DNA from 4 places in the Paenibacillus sp. FSL L8-0663 genome. Region 1 is predicted to be linked to each of the others. Evidence: predicted binding sites of a transcription regulator. Region 1 holds the regulator's gene; each other region holds the start of a gene.
The links. The regulator Rex, encoded in region 1, represses fermentation and respiration genes when NADH is low (regulators of the CRP and FNR family bind a similar motif). The targets are predictions, from matches to a motif close to TTGTGAAATATTTCACAA.
Positions count from the first base shown of each region.

Region 1 (4,132 bases):
AGAAAATGCTGACCAGGATCAGTATCACGGCCAAAATGGCGACCGCTATCCATTTTTTCTTATTTTTCAAACCCGTGCTTCCTCTCTAAGGGGATGTGACACCTGAATTAGCGCGACAGCAGCCCTTCAAAGGCGGCTTGTGCCTCATGTTTGATACGTTCCTCGTCCATAGTCAGGCATTCGCCGTTTTTCACAACCTGACGACCGTCTACCCACACATGAGCCACGTCCTTGGCGCTTGCAGAGTATACCGCATGGGAAATAAGATCTGTACGCGGCAAGAAATGTGCCTGATTCAGATCCAACGCGATAAAGTCAGCCTTGTTGCCTGCTGCCAACGCTCCTACTTCTTTTAAACCAATCGACTTTGCACCGTATTCTGTTGCCAGACGCAGCGCTTCACTTGCAGGAACTGCCGTAGGGTCACCGGATACACCCTTGTGAATAAGTGCTGCCAGACGCATTTCCTCGAACATATCCAGGTTATTATTGCTGGCAGGACCATCCGTTCCGAGAGAAACCGTAACCCCTGCACGCAGCAATTCAGGCACTCTTGCCACACCACTTGCCAGCTTCAAGTTGCTGCCAGGATTGTGGGAAACCGCTACACCACGTTCTGCCAGTAAAGCTATTTCTTCGTCGTTCAAATGAACGCCATGGGCAACAAGCGAAGGACGGGAGAAAAAGCCAAGCTTATCCAAGTGTGCAACCGGACGCAAACCGTAGTCGCGTACGTTTTGCTCTACTTCGGCGATCGTCTCAGACATGTGCGTATGCAGTGGCAAGTCCAGATCATGCGCAGCTTGTACGAATTTTTCAATAAACGCAGGTGGACATGTATATGGCGCATGCGGTGACATCATCGTTGTAATACGGCCGTCTGCTTTACCGTGCCAGTTACGCGCAAAAGTCACGGCCTCTGCCAGCTTGATTCGCTGTTCTTCCTCCGAACATAGTCCAATTGCTCCACGCATCAGACTTGCACGAATACCTGACTCTTCAGCCACACGAGCCACCTCATCCATATGATCGTACATATCGAGGAAGGTTGTTGTTCCACCTTTCAGCATTTCCAGCACAGACAAGGACGTACCCCAGTACACGTCTGTAGATGTAAACTTGGCTTCCATAGGCCACATTTTTTCCTGAAGCCATACTTGAAGTGCCAAATCATCTCCATGCCCACGCAGTAGAGACATCGCCGCATGACCATGAGTATTGATCAGACCAGGTAAAAACAATAGCCCTTTACCATCGATCGCTTCCGTCTCTTCCTCACCCGCAGGCAAGGTTTCGCCAATATAAGTAATACGACTATCCTCCACAATCATAAAACCATGGACTACCCCTGCTTCTGGTCCATTTACGGCAAAAGATCCGTTTTTAATCATCCATTTATTCACTGTCATATTGTGCTTCTTCCTTTCCGTCCTCCAAATAATAAGCGAGGCTAAGCAAATCAGTTGTAAAGTCTGTGGCATGAATCCGAATGTTGGCTGGTGCCTTGAGAGTAGTCGGTGCAAAGTTCAGGATCGCTCCAATTCCGCTATCAATAAGCCTATCAGCCACGTGCTGTGCTTCAAAATCAGGTACGGTAATAATCCCGATTCGAATGTTTTTTTCTTTCACAGTCGCTTCCAGTTCATCCATCGGTTGCACGACCAATGTATTGATCTTGGTTCCTACCTTATCCGGAAACGCATCAAATACCGCCACAATCTTCATATTGTCTTTTAAATAAGCGTTATAATTCGAAAGGGCTTGCCCCAGATTACCCGCTCCGACCAATACTACATTAATTTGTTGGTCGATTTTCAGGATATGGCGTATTTTCTCAATGAGATAAGAAACATCATAACCGATACCCTTCCGACCAAAATCTCCAAAATAAGCAAGATCTTTACGGATTTGGGCCGGGTTCAAATCTAGCCTCTGTCCCAGCTCTTGAGAAGAGACCGTAGCCACCTCCCGTTTGTGCAGTGCATTCAGATAACGTAAATATACGGGTAACCTCCGTACGACAGCCTCTGAAATTTTATCTGATTTCATACTTGCTCCCCCTAATTGTAACGAACATACTTATGTCCGTCCGTTATGCCTCTGTCTCCGGGGCGGATTGGAGCCATTCGGCGATGCGGGGCACCATTTGCTCCGATGGCATATGCTCCATTTTTGGTCCCGGTAACGAGTACAAAAAGTGCTTTCCGTAATAGGATTCAATCACACGCGTATCATAAACGATAACGACCCCGTGGTCGTTCGCTGTACGTACCAACCGACCAAATCCCTGTTTGAAGCGAATGACCGCTTGCGGTACAGACAGCTTCATAAATGGATTCTTCTTCTGCTGCTGGAGCAGTTCGCTTTTTGCCTCCAGCAGCGGGTGATTCGGCGGTTGAAACGGCAAGCGAACAATGGCTAGACAAGTCAGAGCCTTCCCCGGAATATCGACGCCTTCCCAGAAACTGCTGGTCCCCAGCAATACAGAAGCTTTCGCTTCCTGAAACCGGCGGGTTAGCTTGCTGCGACTTCCACTGTCCACACCTTGTCCCAGCACAGTAATTTCGCTGGATGCTAAGGCCTCTTTGAGCGGCTCATACACTTGCCGGAGCATCCGATAGGACGTAAACAGAACGAGCATTCTCCCACGTGTCGCCTGAGCAGTCGCTCCTAGAGAGCTAACGAGCATATCTACAAAATGCGCATCTCCTACACTGCCCTTCACACTTGGGAAATCCCGTGGAATAACCAGCAACACCTGATCCCTGTAATTAAAGGGTGACGGGAGCTGCGAAGTCATCAGCCGCTCTTGATCTGCGGCCTCCTGTAAGCCGAGCTGATCGATCATGTACTGAAACGACTTATCTACCGACAAGGTAGCAGAAGTCAGAATAATGCTTCTTTTTTTGTCAAAAAACATTTCTTTCAACTGGCGGCTCACATCGACGGGTACCGCATAAAATTGCAATGATTTACTACGGAATTGCCCGCTTGCCTCGAGCCAGTATACGGTTGTTTCATCATCGAGTCGGATAAAAAAGCGCAAATTTTCTCGAATCCCCGCCAAATCCTTGAGCAGACCCGTGATATCTGTAATAAGGCTATCCGCCGCATAATCGTCATGTTCTTCCTTGACGTCCAGCATCAGCTTGTCGCCCTTGCGCAAAATTTCGCTCATCGTTACATATAGCTGATTTTCCAAAGCTCCCGCCTGATCCCACTTTGCAGGCTTGGCCGAAGGTTTGAGACGGGAAGAAAACTGTCCTGTTTCACCCGGTGTCGCATCACTTCGCTCCGGCAACATGCCAAACAGCTTGTCGCTTAGCAGGTCCCAAGTTTCCTTCACCTCTAACACGAGCGGATACAGCTGGTCGATAGTTGAGGCCCAATCTGCCGACTTCTCGTGCCCCGATTTCGCCAACTGTTGACGAAGTGAAGGCAGTTGTCCATTCTTGCTGTCTTTGAACAGTCGCGTCAGTGTATGCACGAGTGTGAAATATTTCATATGCATACCTAGGTGTTTACCAGCTACTTCCTCCAGGTGATGGGCTTCATCTATCACCAGATGTTCATAGCTCGGCAATAACTGATGACTGGCTTTGACGTCTGTGAACAACTTAGAGTGATTCGTAATAACAACATCCGCTATTCCTGCTTCATGGCGTGCACGATGATAATAACATTTGCGGAACCATGGGCAGGAACGACCAAGACAGGACTCTGAATCACTCGCCACCGTTTCCCAGAAATCCCCTCCACGGTTGCTCAGATTCAGTTCTTCATCATCACCGGTTTCTGTTAGCGTCAACCAGACGATCATCTGAGCCGCTGTAATTAAATCTTCCTTCGGTGTAGCGAAGTCTCTTCTGTTTATTTTATGTTCAAACTTACGCAGACACAAATAATGTCCCCGACCCTTGAAAATAGCAGCCCGGAACGGAAACGGAATCACCTTGGTCAGCATCGGAATGTCGCGCTCGCGTAATTGCTCCTGCAGGTTGATCGTATGTGTACTCACCATAACGCGCTGTCCCTTTTTCACACTGTGATACAGCGATGGGAGCAAATAACCCAGAGACTTCCCTGTTCCTGTACCTGCTTCAATCAGCAGATGCTTGTCTTCACTCAGTGC
Region 1 covers NZ_JBBOYM010000001.1:3,305,895-3,310,026, forward strand. The annotation lists gene MKY75_RS14220 (cell wall elongation regulator TseB-like domain-containing protein) at 1-70, opposite strand, end outside; gene MKY75_RS14225 (amidohydrolase) at 108-1,409, opposite strand; gene MKY75_RS14230 (redox-sensing transcriptional repressor Rex) at 1,396-2,049, opposite strand; gene dinG (ATP-dependent DNA helicase DinG) at 2,093-4,132, opposite strand, start outside.

Region 2 (4,132 bases), 2.6 Mb from region 1:
TTCCACAATCTCGTCCCGGCTCAATGTTGTGCAGCTACATATTCCTTGCTTGGCTGACGTCTTGAAGCTGTCTCCAAGAACATATTGTAGAATCTGCTCCACGACCGGCTTACATCCTCCACAAGAACGAGTTGCTCCGGTACATGCTTTAATTTCATCGACTGTAGTCAGCCCATTGTCATTAATTGCATCAACAATGGCCTTTTTAGTAACACCGTTACAGCCACACACAATTTCATCATCGGCCATCGTTTCAGCGGATGATGTTTTCGACCCGTGATTGCTGCATCCAGTACCCATGAGCTGTCCATATATTTCATCTGTCATCAATGTTTGCTGACGCACATATTTTTGCAGGCTAGCAGATTCGCTCACATCGCCAAACAGTACAGTTCCAACAATCTTATTTTCACGAAGCAGCACTTTTTTGTAGGTCCGCTTCCACTCATCTTTTGCAACAATCACCGTATGTTCAGGCTGGGTTATGAATTCGCCAGCTGAGAAAACATCCACCCCTGAAATTTTGAGCTTGGTGGAAACCACCGATCCCATATAACCTTCAGTTTCCGCGCCTGCCAAATGTTTGGCAATGACACTTCCCTGCTCAAACAGCGGAGCTACCAGACCATAACAGATTCCGCGGTGTTCAACACATTCCCCTACAGCATATACATCCGGCACAGAGGTTCTCATCAAATCATCGACTACAATACCACGGTTCGTTTCCATACCACTTTGCACAGCTACCTGAATATTAGGCTTGATCCCAACCGCCATAACGACCAAATCCGCTTCCAGCTCGCTTCCGTCTGAAAACCGCAATCCTTGTACGCGATCTTGACCGTACACCTCCGAAGTTTGCATTTGCATAGCAAACTTGATTCCTTGGCGTTCTAGTTCTGCTTTTAGCATCGCAGAGGCTTCCCGGTCTAGCTGACGTTCCATCAAATCTTCCATTAAATGAACGACCGTAACATCCATCCCCAGATTGACCAGGCCTTTAGCTGCCTCCAGCCCCAACAGACCTCCACCAATGACAGCGGCCTTTTTATAGGTCTTTGCCGCTTCCAGCATTGCCGAGCAATCGGCGATATCTCGGAAACCAATAACTCCCGGTAATTCTTTACCCGGAATAGGCAGAATAAACGATTGTGAACCAGTAGCCACCAAAGCCACATCGTAATCAATTTCCAGTCCGTCTTCGGTGAGAATCTTCTTGTTCTCACCGTCGATACTTTTAACCATTTTTCCTGTATATAAAGTAATCCCTTGATCCGCATACCATTGCAAATCGTTCAGTATGATATCATCTATTGTTTTACTACCTTCCAACACATAAGAGAGCATGATCCTGTTATAGTTCGGATGCGGCTCACTTCCCAGGACTGTAATTTCATATTTATCTGTTAATTTTAAAATTTGTTCGACCGTATTGATACCAGCCATCCCGTTCCCTATAACCACAAGCTTCTTTTTACTGTTTATCATATACCGGTTCCTCCATTCATTCGACGCTACTTCCTATCCGACGACATCTCTACGTTTCTAATGAATATTGTTTATGCTTCTATTTTAATACAGCAGATAGAGCTATATGTGACTAGAATCACAATGTAGTTAAAATTAAGAATATTTAGGGATTTCCCTATTCCGTTTCAAGGGATTTTGCTCCATTCTCTACACTGGCTCTCAGTGCTAGATAGCTCTATAACAACAACAGAAGTGTTTCGTGTGAGATCTGCCGTAATGATTAGATTTAAAAATAGTGTAGTTGATGATCATTTGCTCTGGTCATCGAACGAATCTTTCCAGTTCATGTGTAAATACAACCTTTATAAGGAATACTTTAGGGACAACTTGTATCTTAGAATTGATTCGTTTGGAGGTGGTCATCTTGTGGTCTAAAATAATTTCTTATATTCCGAGCTGGAGTATACTCTTTCAAGCAGGCCTCGCGTTGATTATTCCTTTAGGGATTTATTATATAAACACCTCGATTTATTCGTTTGTCGGTAGTAAGGGAGCGAAATCCAAACATTCTTCCGGTCGGCCGCTCTCCGATGAAAATAACGAAGGGCACCTTGATCAACAGAATAAACCAAACTCTAAAATTACAGGGAATTACGATTCCGATTTAAATTCGATCCGAGAGTCTATAGGCGGAAATAGTGATGTGCATTTTCGTGAGTTTATGTTGAAAAAATTTCATGCTCGGTCCGTATTAGTCTTCATAGAAGGCATGCAGGATGAAAAGCTTATGAGCAATCAGGTATTGGAGGTCTTGATGTTTGAGGGCCAGCAGGACCAACAGGAACAGCCGGAAAGTATAAGTAGCTCTTTTATAAAAGATAGCTTGATGCCACTTACGCAAATTAGTGAAGTTACCAGTATGGAGGAACTGCACGAGTTCATCCTTTTAGGTCATACTGCCTTATTAATTGAAGGAATGAAGGAAGCACTACTGGTAGGCTCGCCTAATGGCGCCATTCGCTCCGTCAATGAACCAACCTCTGAAGCACTACTTCGGGGTCCCAGAATCGGTTTTACGGAAGTATTAAGTGAAAATACTTCGATGCTTCGACGCCAGGGCTTAAATAAAAGTCTGGAAATGAAGAAATTTCAAGTGGGAAGCCGAATCAAAAAGGATCTGGTTGTCGCGTACATCAAGGATATTGTGAATCCGGATCTTCTTGAAGAAGTAAACCGCAGAATATCAAAAATAGATATGGATTTTTTGGCTGAATCCGGTTATGTGGAGCAACTCATCGAAGACAATTATTTAAGTCCGTTCCAGCAGGTTCACAACACAGAGCGACCCGACCGTGTCATTAATGCATTACTGGAAGGAAGAATAGCCATTCTTCTGGACGGGACTCCCTTTGCACTTATTGTCCCGGTGACCTTCAGTATGCTGCTTCAATCTCCCGAGGATTATTATGAACGCTGGATTCCAGGTTCACTTTTACGTTTGCTGAGATTTTTTGGAGCTTTCATAGCGCTGATGGGCCCTGCTTTGTATATCTCTTTTATTTCATTTCATCCCGGTTTGATTCCGACCAAGCTGGTCATTAGCATCATTCAGACCCGTCAAGGCGTCCCTTTTCCTTCCGTCATTGAAGTCATGATTCTGGAAATTTCGATTGAAATCCTGCGGGAAGCCGGCATCCGATTGCCCAAACCCATTGGTCCTGCAATGGGCATTGTGGGAGGCTTGGTCATCGGCGACGCTGCTGTAAATGCGGGCATCGTCAGCCCCTTCCTGGTGATTGTGGTTGCGGTAACTGCCATTTCTTCATTTTCGATACCGACATACAGTGCGGGCATTACCTTGCGCCTACTGCGTTTCGTCGGCATGCTCTTTGCAGCAATCCTGGGGATGCTCGGAACCATATTGTTCTTTCTGTTGATTTGTATCCATCTGACGAAATTGAAAAGCTTCGGCGTCCCATATGTGACTCCCTTTTCCCCGATGCGTCTAAGCGACTTGAAAGATATGTACATCCGAGCTCCTATATCTCTAATGAAACGAAGACCTGTTATGATGAAAACGCAGCAAAAAAGGCGTAGACCATGATGCCAAGACGAAGGAGGAGCTACTGTGTTTAGACGCTCTGATGACAAGATCACGACGAAGCAGGCGGCTGTATTCCTGACCAATACCGTATTGGGCGCAGGGATTTTGACACTGCCGAGGGGTGTAACTGAACAAGTACAGACTCCTGATGCATGGCTTTCTGTCCTCATCGGTGGAGGTATTGTCATATTCGTCGTCTGGGTCATGGTGAAATTAAGTCAACAGTTTCCCGGAAACACCATATACCAATACTCCAGAAGAATTGTAGGCACTGTTCCGGGAGGAATCTTAAGCGTGCTATTGATTATATACTTTATAATCATTGCCGGCTTTGAAATACGTGTGTTAGCTGAAGTGACCATGTTTTTTCTACTCGAAGGCACACCCATCTGGGCGATTGTGATTCCATTTATCTGGGTAGGGAGTTATTTAGTTTTTGGAGGCATTAATCCCATCGTGCGACTGTACCAGATTGTACTTCCAATCAGTCTTTTCTTTCTGCTTTTTTGTTTTCTCTTTAGCTTAAGGATTTTTGAAATTGATCATCTTCGTCCCGTA
Region 2 covers NZ_JBBOYM010000001.1:701,603-705,734, reverse strand. The annotation lists gene nirB (nitrite reductase large subunit NirB) at 1-1,488, opposite strand, end outside; gene MKY75_RS03090 (spore germination protein) at 1,895-3,574, shown strand; gene MKY75_RS03085 (GerAB/ArcD/ProY family transporter) at 3,599-4,132, shown strand, end outside.
Region 2: a site for Rex is predicted at 1,595-1,612, ahead of nirB (nitrite reductase large subunit NirB). Genes of this name have one in related genera too.

Region 3 (4,132 bases), 160 kb from region 1:
TCACCGGTCAGAGCCGATTGTTCTAGGTATTGGAATACCAATTGAATGGCTTTAATTGCCAGACCATCTGTGTAGTCATTAGCCATTACGGACACGTAAGCCTCGATAGCATGTGTCAGAACGTCCATACCTGTGTCCGCTACAGCTGTTTTAGGCAGCGAATATACAAACACTGGGTCAATAATTGCCACATCAGGAGTCAACTCATAGTCAGCCAGTGGGTACTTCGTGTCGCCCAGGTTTTTGTCCGTAATTACTGCGAACGATGTAACTTCGGAACCTGTACCCGATGTTGTAGGGATAGCTACAAATTGTGCTTTTTGGCCCAGACGTGGGTACTTGTAAATCCGTTTACGGATATCCATGAATTTTTGTTTTAAGTTATTGAAATCAGTATCTGGATATTCATAGAACATCCACATGCCTTTAGCGGCATCCATTGGCGAACCGCCGCCCAGTGCGATGATGCAATCCGGTTGGAAACGTCTCATCATTTCAGTACCACGTTCTACCGTAACTGTCGATGGATCTGGCTCTACTTCAGAGAACACTTCGATAGCTACTGGTGTTTGGCGCTGATGCAGATAATGAATAACACGATCTACATATCCCAGTTGTACCATCATAGGGTCTGTGATAATAGCTACACGTGTGATATCAGGCATTTTAGCAAGATACTGTGTCGAATTTTTTTCAAAATAGATTTTGGAAGGTACTTTGAACCATTGCATATTCACCGTCCGTTTCGCCACCCTTTTCACATTAATCAGATTGACTGCCGATACGTTCGACGAAGTCGAGTTACGACCGTACGAACCGCAACCAAGTGTCAACGAAGGAAGATTGGTGTTGTAAATGTCGCCAATCGCACCATGTGTGGAAGGTGCATTTACAATGATACGTCCTGTTTGCAAACGGTTTGCAAACCGAGCGATAACATCCTCATCGTTCGAATGAATAGCGGACGAGTGACCCATGCCCCCGAATTCCACGACTTCAGCAGCGCGTTGAATACCTTGTTCCGCATTTTTTACTTTATAGCAAGCCAATACAGGACTCAATTTTTCCGCAGACAATGGGAATTTTGTTCCTACCCCTTCAATCTCAGCGACCAAAATTTTAGTTCCTGCTGGTACTGTAATACCACTCATTTCAGCAATTTTCACAGCAGACTGCCCGACAATAGCTGGGTTCACTGCACATTTCTCGACATTCATAGCTCCTTGAGTGAGCTTAGCTGCTTCTTCTTTATTTACAAAATAGCAACCGTTAGCGATCATCAATTTTTTCACTTGTTCGAAGATTGGCTCTTCGATAATAACCGCTTGCTCCGAAGCACAAATCATACCGTTATCAAAAGATTTCGAGAGGATAAGATCGTTCACGGCCTGTTTGATATCTGCTGTTTTTTCAATAAAGCAAGGCACGTTACCAGGACCTACACCAAGTGCTGGTTTACCGCAGCTATAAGCTGCCTTAACCATGCCTGATCCACCAGTTGCCAAAATTAGCGCCACATCAGGGTGGTTCATCAATACATTGGTCTTATCCATCGAAGGTGCTTCAATCCATTGAATACAATCGGCCGGAGCACCATGTTTAACAGCTGCTTCGAGCAAGACGCGGGCTGCTTCCGCACTACACGATTGAGCAGATGGATGGAAACCGAAAATGATTGGGTTACGTGTTTTAATGGCAATCAGCGCTTTGAACATCGTAGTCGAAGTCGGGTTTGTCACTGGAGTGATCCCCATGATAATACCGACTGGCTCTGCTATCTTTTGAAAACTGTCAAAATCATTGTCTTCAATGACACCGACGGTTTTTTCATTTTTGATACTATGATAGATATATTCTGTTGCAAACATGTTTTTGGTGATTTTGTCCTCGTACACACCGCGTCCTGTTTCTTCAACAGCCAACTTCGCCAGGTACATGTGTTTATCCATCCCTGCGAGTGCCATAGCTTGTACGATTTCGTCAATCTGTTCCTGATTCATACTCATGAAAGCTTGCTGTGCCCGGTTCCCCCGGTCAATCAGCGTTTGAATATACTGCTCTGCGCTTTGCTCTTTTTGAATAACCTCGTTTTTAACAGCCATTTCCCTCATCCTCCTGTTATCTCGTGTACTATCTCTTGTTCACGCACTGATCGTAACACAGCTTTTCAAGATATATTGTGATTTTTTTCACAATCTATTTAAAATTTTATTTTATGAAGTGAATTAAATCACAAAGTTTGGAATTCTGCCACTTTTACCCCCTCTTCTTGCCCCAAAAACTCATTGCACAAGTATATAATGAATTTGAATTGATCAAGTTGCAGATAAAAAACATAGGATACAAAGGGGAAATGGACGATGAGAAACCCTACAAATGTAATGGAAGCCCGCGGCAACACCTGTTGCTTCTCGGAGGCCAGCTTCAACCGATTGCAAGTAATGATGAAAGATCGAGTTATGCCAGAAAGCTCGCATCTGTTCTGGGAAGGAGATACAGCGGATAAGCTGTTTTATATTAAGCGCGGACGCGTGAAAGTAACCAAAACAACGGATGAGGGCAAGGAACTTATTCTATATATGTATCAAAGCGGCGATCTTGTTGGTCAAGCCGATCCATTTTTCGGTACTAAGCATTCCTTTTCTGCTGAGGTTCTGGAAGACAGTGATATTGGCGTAATCGATCATACAGATTTGGAACTGCTTATTTGCCAGCATTGTGATTTTGCGATTGACTTTATGAAATGGATGGGTTCACATCACCGCATTACTCAGACTAAGTTCCGCGATTTGATGATGTACGGCAAGCCAGGCGCTTTATGTTCAACGCTCATTCGTCTATGCAATACCTATGGTGAGCCTCACGGCGAACATATCCTGATTCATAAAAAAATTACTCATACTGACTTATCAAATATGATCGGTGCGACCCGGGAAAGCGTAAACCGGATGCTTAGTGATCTACGTAAGAAAAATGCAGTTGAATATGATAATGGTATGATTGTTGTCAAAGATTTGGAAATGCTGCAAGGTGTATGTCATTGTGAACTATGCCCTCGTGAGATTTGCCGGATATAATAAATCGTTTTTTTATGTAAAAGGGAGTGTTATAAGCCACTATAGCTTATAACACTCCCTAATTTATTTCCACTCCCCTACTTATACAGGAGCAGTAGCGAAGCATTTTAATGACAGTCCTTCTTCTGGCAACACTCTTTAAAACTGTAAACATAGATAACTTAAATTCCCCATCTCATAGCTTCTATGGATAACCTTGGCTTTGTTTGCAGGATTGCCACTCCCCATTGCAATAAACAACGGTACAAAGTGTTCTGCTCTGGGTACGGCCTGGCGAGCATACGGTGCTTCGCTTTCATAGTGATCCAAAGCCTCTATATCTCTACTTTGTACTTTTTCAATAATCCAATCATCAAAATCTATAGCCCAAGGTTCTGTTTTCGTTTCCCCCCATTTGACGATACGCAGATTATGAACAGTCACGCCACTACCAATGACCAGAATATCCTGTTCTCCCAGTCCTCGCAGCACTTCACCAATAGCATATTGTGCTTTGGGCGAGAGATATGGATTTACAGAGATCTGAACTACCGGAATGTCTGCCTCAGGATACATACGATGCAACAATGTCCAAGATCCATGATCCAATCCCCTCACCCGATCAGTTTCTACGTCAATGCCCTTTTGTTCATATAATTTTTTCAGCTTATTGGCCAGTTCCACAGAACCATGTGCTGGATATTTCACTGTGTACAGTTCCGGTGGAAAACCGCCAAAATCATAAATGGTATCGTACACGTCATCCATCGAACTGATCGTCAACGTTTGTGTTTCCCAATGAGCAGTAAAGATAACTATTGCTTTAGGACGAATACTTTTCCCCAGTTGCTCTAAAAATGAAGTATAGTCCGTCTGTTCAATAGCAAGCATCGGTGAGCCATGGGCCAAAAATAAAGATGGCATCATATAAAGATCCCCTTATCATCAACAATTTATTTTATTCATCAAGTAACTTTATGTAAGTAATGATACATAAGTAACAGAGTCATGTCAACACAGATTTTAACATACACTTAAAGGTCAAAGATTCTATAAATAAAGATTGATATAGGTAT
Region 3 covers NZ_JBBOYM010000001.1:3,463,359-3,467,490, forward strand. The annotation lists gene adhE (bifunctional acetaldehyde-CoA/alcohol dehydrogenase) at 1-2,102, opposite strand, end outside; gene MKY75_RS15060 (Crp/Fnr family transcriptional regulator) at 2,361-3,077, shown strand; gene MKY75_RS15065 (DODA-type extradiol aromatic ring-opening family dioxygenase) at 3,216-3,983, opposite strand.
Region 3: a site for Rex is predicted at 2,178-2,195, ahead of adhE (bifunctional acetaldehyde-CoA/alcohol dehydrogenase). Genes of this name have one in related genera too.

Region 4 (4,132 bases), 1.4 Mb from region 1:
GAGTGGACTGGAGGTTATACGTAGTATACGTGAAAAGAACGGGGAGCCGTATCATTTTCTCATATTAAGCGGATATGCAGACTTTGATTATGCACGGCAAGCCATGGGCTTCGGAGTAGATGGCTATCTACTGAAGCCAGTTGATGAGGAAGAAATGACGTCAGAGTTGAAACGGGTACGGCAAAACATTGAGGATGAGAAAGAAGTCGGCAAATGGGGAAGTCCACCTTCCCATGAGCGTAATTGGATCGAAGCGCTATTGTTTCCGGTTCATCGAGAGCATGCTCGTAATGCTGTGGAAAGCAGCGATTATCTGCACAGAGCATCCAAGCAAGCTGAACATCAAAGCGGTAACGGAAAACATGAACAACAGCCCGCGTTACCAGAGTTGGACTGGAGTAGCTATCAGGTTATTCTGCTGGATTTACGTATACCTGACTGGGATCGGCAAGCACGGCAGTCGGCAGCAAAGCAGCGGCTAACAGAATTGTTCCATGAGCAGGGCAGAGGTATCGTGTTTGAGGCTGGAATATATATGGGTCTTTTGCTTCCCGCCACGTTAAAAACGGAGAGAGATGCTGTTCAGTTACTGGCTGCTTGGCGACAGGAGCTAAAGGCGTGGGCTACGGAAATTTATGTGGCTGCCGGTGATCCTGTAGCCAGTCTTAGCGACATTCCCAGATCTTTTGAGCAGGCACTACGATTGTTAGAGCGTACGTTTTTGTTCCGGGCAGAAAGAGTCATGCTTTCCGGAGACCTACACAAATTGGAGACAGTCGAGACTGAAATGAGTGGAACGTCTGATAGTGTCACAGATGATCCCATACGTTATGCAGAAAAGCTGTACTATGCGCTAGATATGGCTAATAGTGAAGCTGCAACCCGTGTCATTAAGGAAATGGAAGGCCAATTTCCACGTATTTATCGTACAGAATCCGCAATCAAGGCGGCGTTCGCCCAAACATTCACACTGGCGTTGAACAAGTATGCAGCCGGACAGGATCACAGCCGAACCGTGCTGGAGGAGCACTCCAGCTTTATAACCGATGTATATGCTTATTCCACATTGGGCGAGCTGGTGGATCACTCGCTGGAGCATGTGTTGCAATGGATTGGACAGACTGATCCCGGTGGCAAGGACATCATCATGAAACAAATGATTGACTTTATTCATAGTCATTATGATGAAAATTTGCGATTGGAGTTACTGGCAGATATGTTTAATTACAATAGTGGCTATTTGGGCAAATTGTTCAAAAGTCATACTGGCGAGGCCTTTAATGCCTACCTGGATAAGGTGAGGATTGAGCGAGCAAGGGAGTTGCTTGCACAAGGAATTAAGGTACACCAGGTGGCGGAACGCGTAGGGTATGCGAACGCAGATTATTTTCATAGTAAATTTAAAAAGTATGCTGGAATGTCACCTTCCTCCTATCGTAATCGGGTTCAAAAGAACGGAGGAACAGATGGCTGTTGATAGAATCCCTAGGTTTAACGCTATGAAGTCTCTCTTGCAGATGTCGGAGGTACGACCTCCGAACGAAGAGAGGCTTTTTTTATGGCGAAAAAACAGATAGATCAATCGAAAATGTCACATTTATTATGGAGTTTAGGTCGTTTTCATCAAATCGCCATCATTATGACACAGCTTTGACACGATGTTCACATTTTCGATTCTATTTCATTTAAATTTATTCTATATAATGGGGATAATCTGAAGCCGGATCATGATAACCATAGTGAAGGTAGTTGAGTGAGTCATTTTCTAAAAAAGTGACCGCTGCATATGTAAGAATGTGAATACTATCACAAATGTAGAAGACTTCAGATTACAGACACTATAAATCAATGTTAAGAGAAGTGTAGGGGGAGGAGCAACATCATGGACGTATTGGATTTGGCACGGTTGCAGTTTGCAACCACAACGATTCTTCACTTTGTTTATGTGCCGATCTCCATTGGATTGTCGTTATTGGTGGCAATTATGGAGACTATGTATGTTATTAAGAAAAATGACTTGTACAAAAAAATGGCTCAATTCTGGGGAACGTTTCTGCTGATTAACTTTGCACTGGGCGTAGTCACTGGGATTTTGCAAGAATTTCAGTTCGGGATGAACTGGTCGGACTTTTCCCGTTTTGTGGGTGATGTATTTGGTACGCCGCTGGCGATTGAAGCGCTGCTTGCATTTTTCCTGGAATCGACCTTTATCGGATTATGGGTATTCGGTTGGGAAAGATTGTCCAAAACGGTCCATTTAATTTGTATGTGGTTGGTATCTATCGGTACGATGTTATCGGCATTGTGGATTCTAGCTGCTAATTCCTTCATGCAGCGTCCAGTAGGCTATGAGATTCAAAATGGACGTGCAGAAATGAAAGATTTTGCTGCTCTGCTAACGAATGAACAACTGTTATGGGAATTCCCACATACATTGTTTGCTGCTTTTGCGACAGGAGCATTTCTGATCGCGGGTATCAGTGCATGGAAGCTGATGCACAAAAAGAATCTGGACTTTTTTAAACCTTCTTTCAAATTGAGCATTATTGTTGCATTAATTAGTGCCATTGCTATTCCGTTGTTTGGTCATGGACAGGCTCAATATTTGGTGAAAACACAACCGATGAAGATGGCTGCCAGTGAGGGCTTATGGGAGAACAGTGGTGACCCCGCTCCTTGGACCGTTATCGCATGGATTGATCCTGGAAACAAGGAAAATTCCTTTGAGATTAAAGTTCCTTTTGCTTTGAGTTTTCTATCCTATAGTAAATTTACCGGCTCTGTGCCTGGTATGAATGAGCTGCAAGCCCAATATGAAAAAACGTATGGTCCGGGCGATTATATCCCGCCAGTACGTACCACGTTTTGGAGCTTCCGCATTATGATTGCGGCTGGATGTGGCATGATTGCACTCGCCTTATACGGGGCTTACCTGACGTTCCGTAAAAAGCTGGAAGGTTCACATCGCTGGTTCTTCCGTCTGATGATATGGGGGATATGCCTTCCATTCATTGGGAATACTTCAGGTTGGATCATGACTGAAATAGGTCGCCAACCGTGGACGGTATTTGGTTTGCTTCAAACGAAAGATTCTGTTTCGCCTACAGTTGTGGCAGGAGAAGTGCTATTCTCGTTCATCTCATTTACCACATTGTATTTAATTTTAACAGGTGTGCTGGCGTTTCTGTTTTACCGTACGGCTCGCAAAGGTCCAGATATTGAGCCACATCAGCAAACGGTAATTCATGATCCTTTTGCTCAAGGGGGTGACACCATTGTCGCTAAATGATTTATGGTTCTTATTGATCGCTGTGCTGTTTACCGGCTTCTTTTTTCTGGAGGGCTTTGATTTTGGCGTAGGAATGGCCACAGGATTGGTGCCGCGTAACGACCAACAAAAACGTTTGATGATCAATACGATTGGTCCATTCTGGGATGCCAACGAAGTGTGGCTGATTACAGCAGCAGGTGCAATGTTTGCCGCTTTTCCGCATTTTTATGCGACTATGTTCAGCGGATATTATCTCGTATTTGTGTTTATTTTGCTAGGTTTGATCTTGCGTGGAGTTTCTTTTGAGTTCCGCGGCAAGGCTGAAGGAAAATGGTGGACAGGAACGTGGGATGCCTGCATTCTGATTGGCAGCTTTCTACCGCCGATGCTGTTCGGTATGGCTTTTGCGGCTTTGGTGAAAGGTGTACCTATTCAGCAAAACATGGATTTGAAAGCTGGATTTCCCGATGTATTCAATGGATATACCGTATGGATTGGACTGACAGTGGTCGGAATGTGCCTAATGCACGGACTGACGTTTATTTCTCTGCGGACGATTGGAGAAGTACGGGATCGTGCTCGCGTGATTGCGTCCAAATTTCTTCCGGTATTGGGCATTTTACTTGCGGGCATGGTGGTATGGACTTATTTTGCAACGGATTTATTTGCGCGTCGCGGTCCCTTTATGTATGCTGCGGTAGCAGTCGGAATTGTCGCCTATGTGCTGACGTGGTACTTCCTGAAGCAGCGCCGCGAAGGATGGGCCTTCGGGATGACAGGTGCAGTGATTTTGCTGACCTTCGTTTCGTTATTCGTCGGTTTGTTCCCAAGATTTATGGTGAGCTCGATTAACAGTGCTTT
Region 4 covers NZ_JBBOYM010000001.1:4,733,883-4,738,014, reverse strand. The annotation lists gene MKY75_RS21030 (response regulator transcription factor) at 1-1,477, shown strand, start outside; gene MKY75_RS21025 (cytochrome ubiquinol oxidase subunit I) at 1,883-3,289, shown strand; gene cydB (cytochrome d ubiquinol oxidase subunit II) at 3,276-4,132, shown strand, end outside.
Region 4: a site for Rex is predicted at 1,795-1,812, ahead of MKY75_RS21025 (cytochrome ubiquinol oxidase subunit I). Genes of this name have one in related genera too.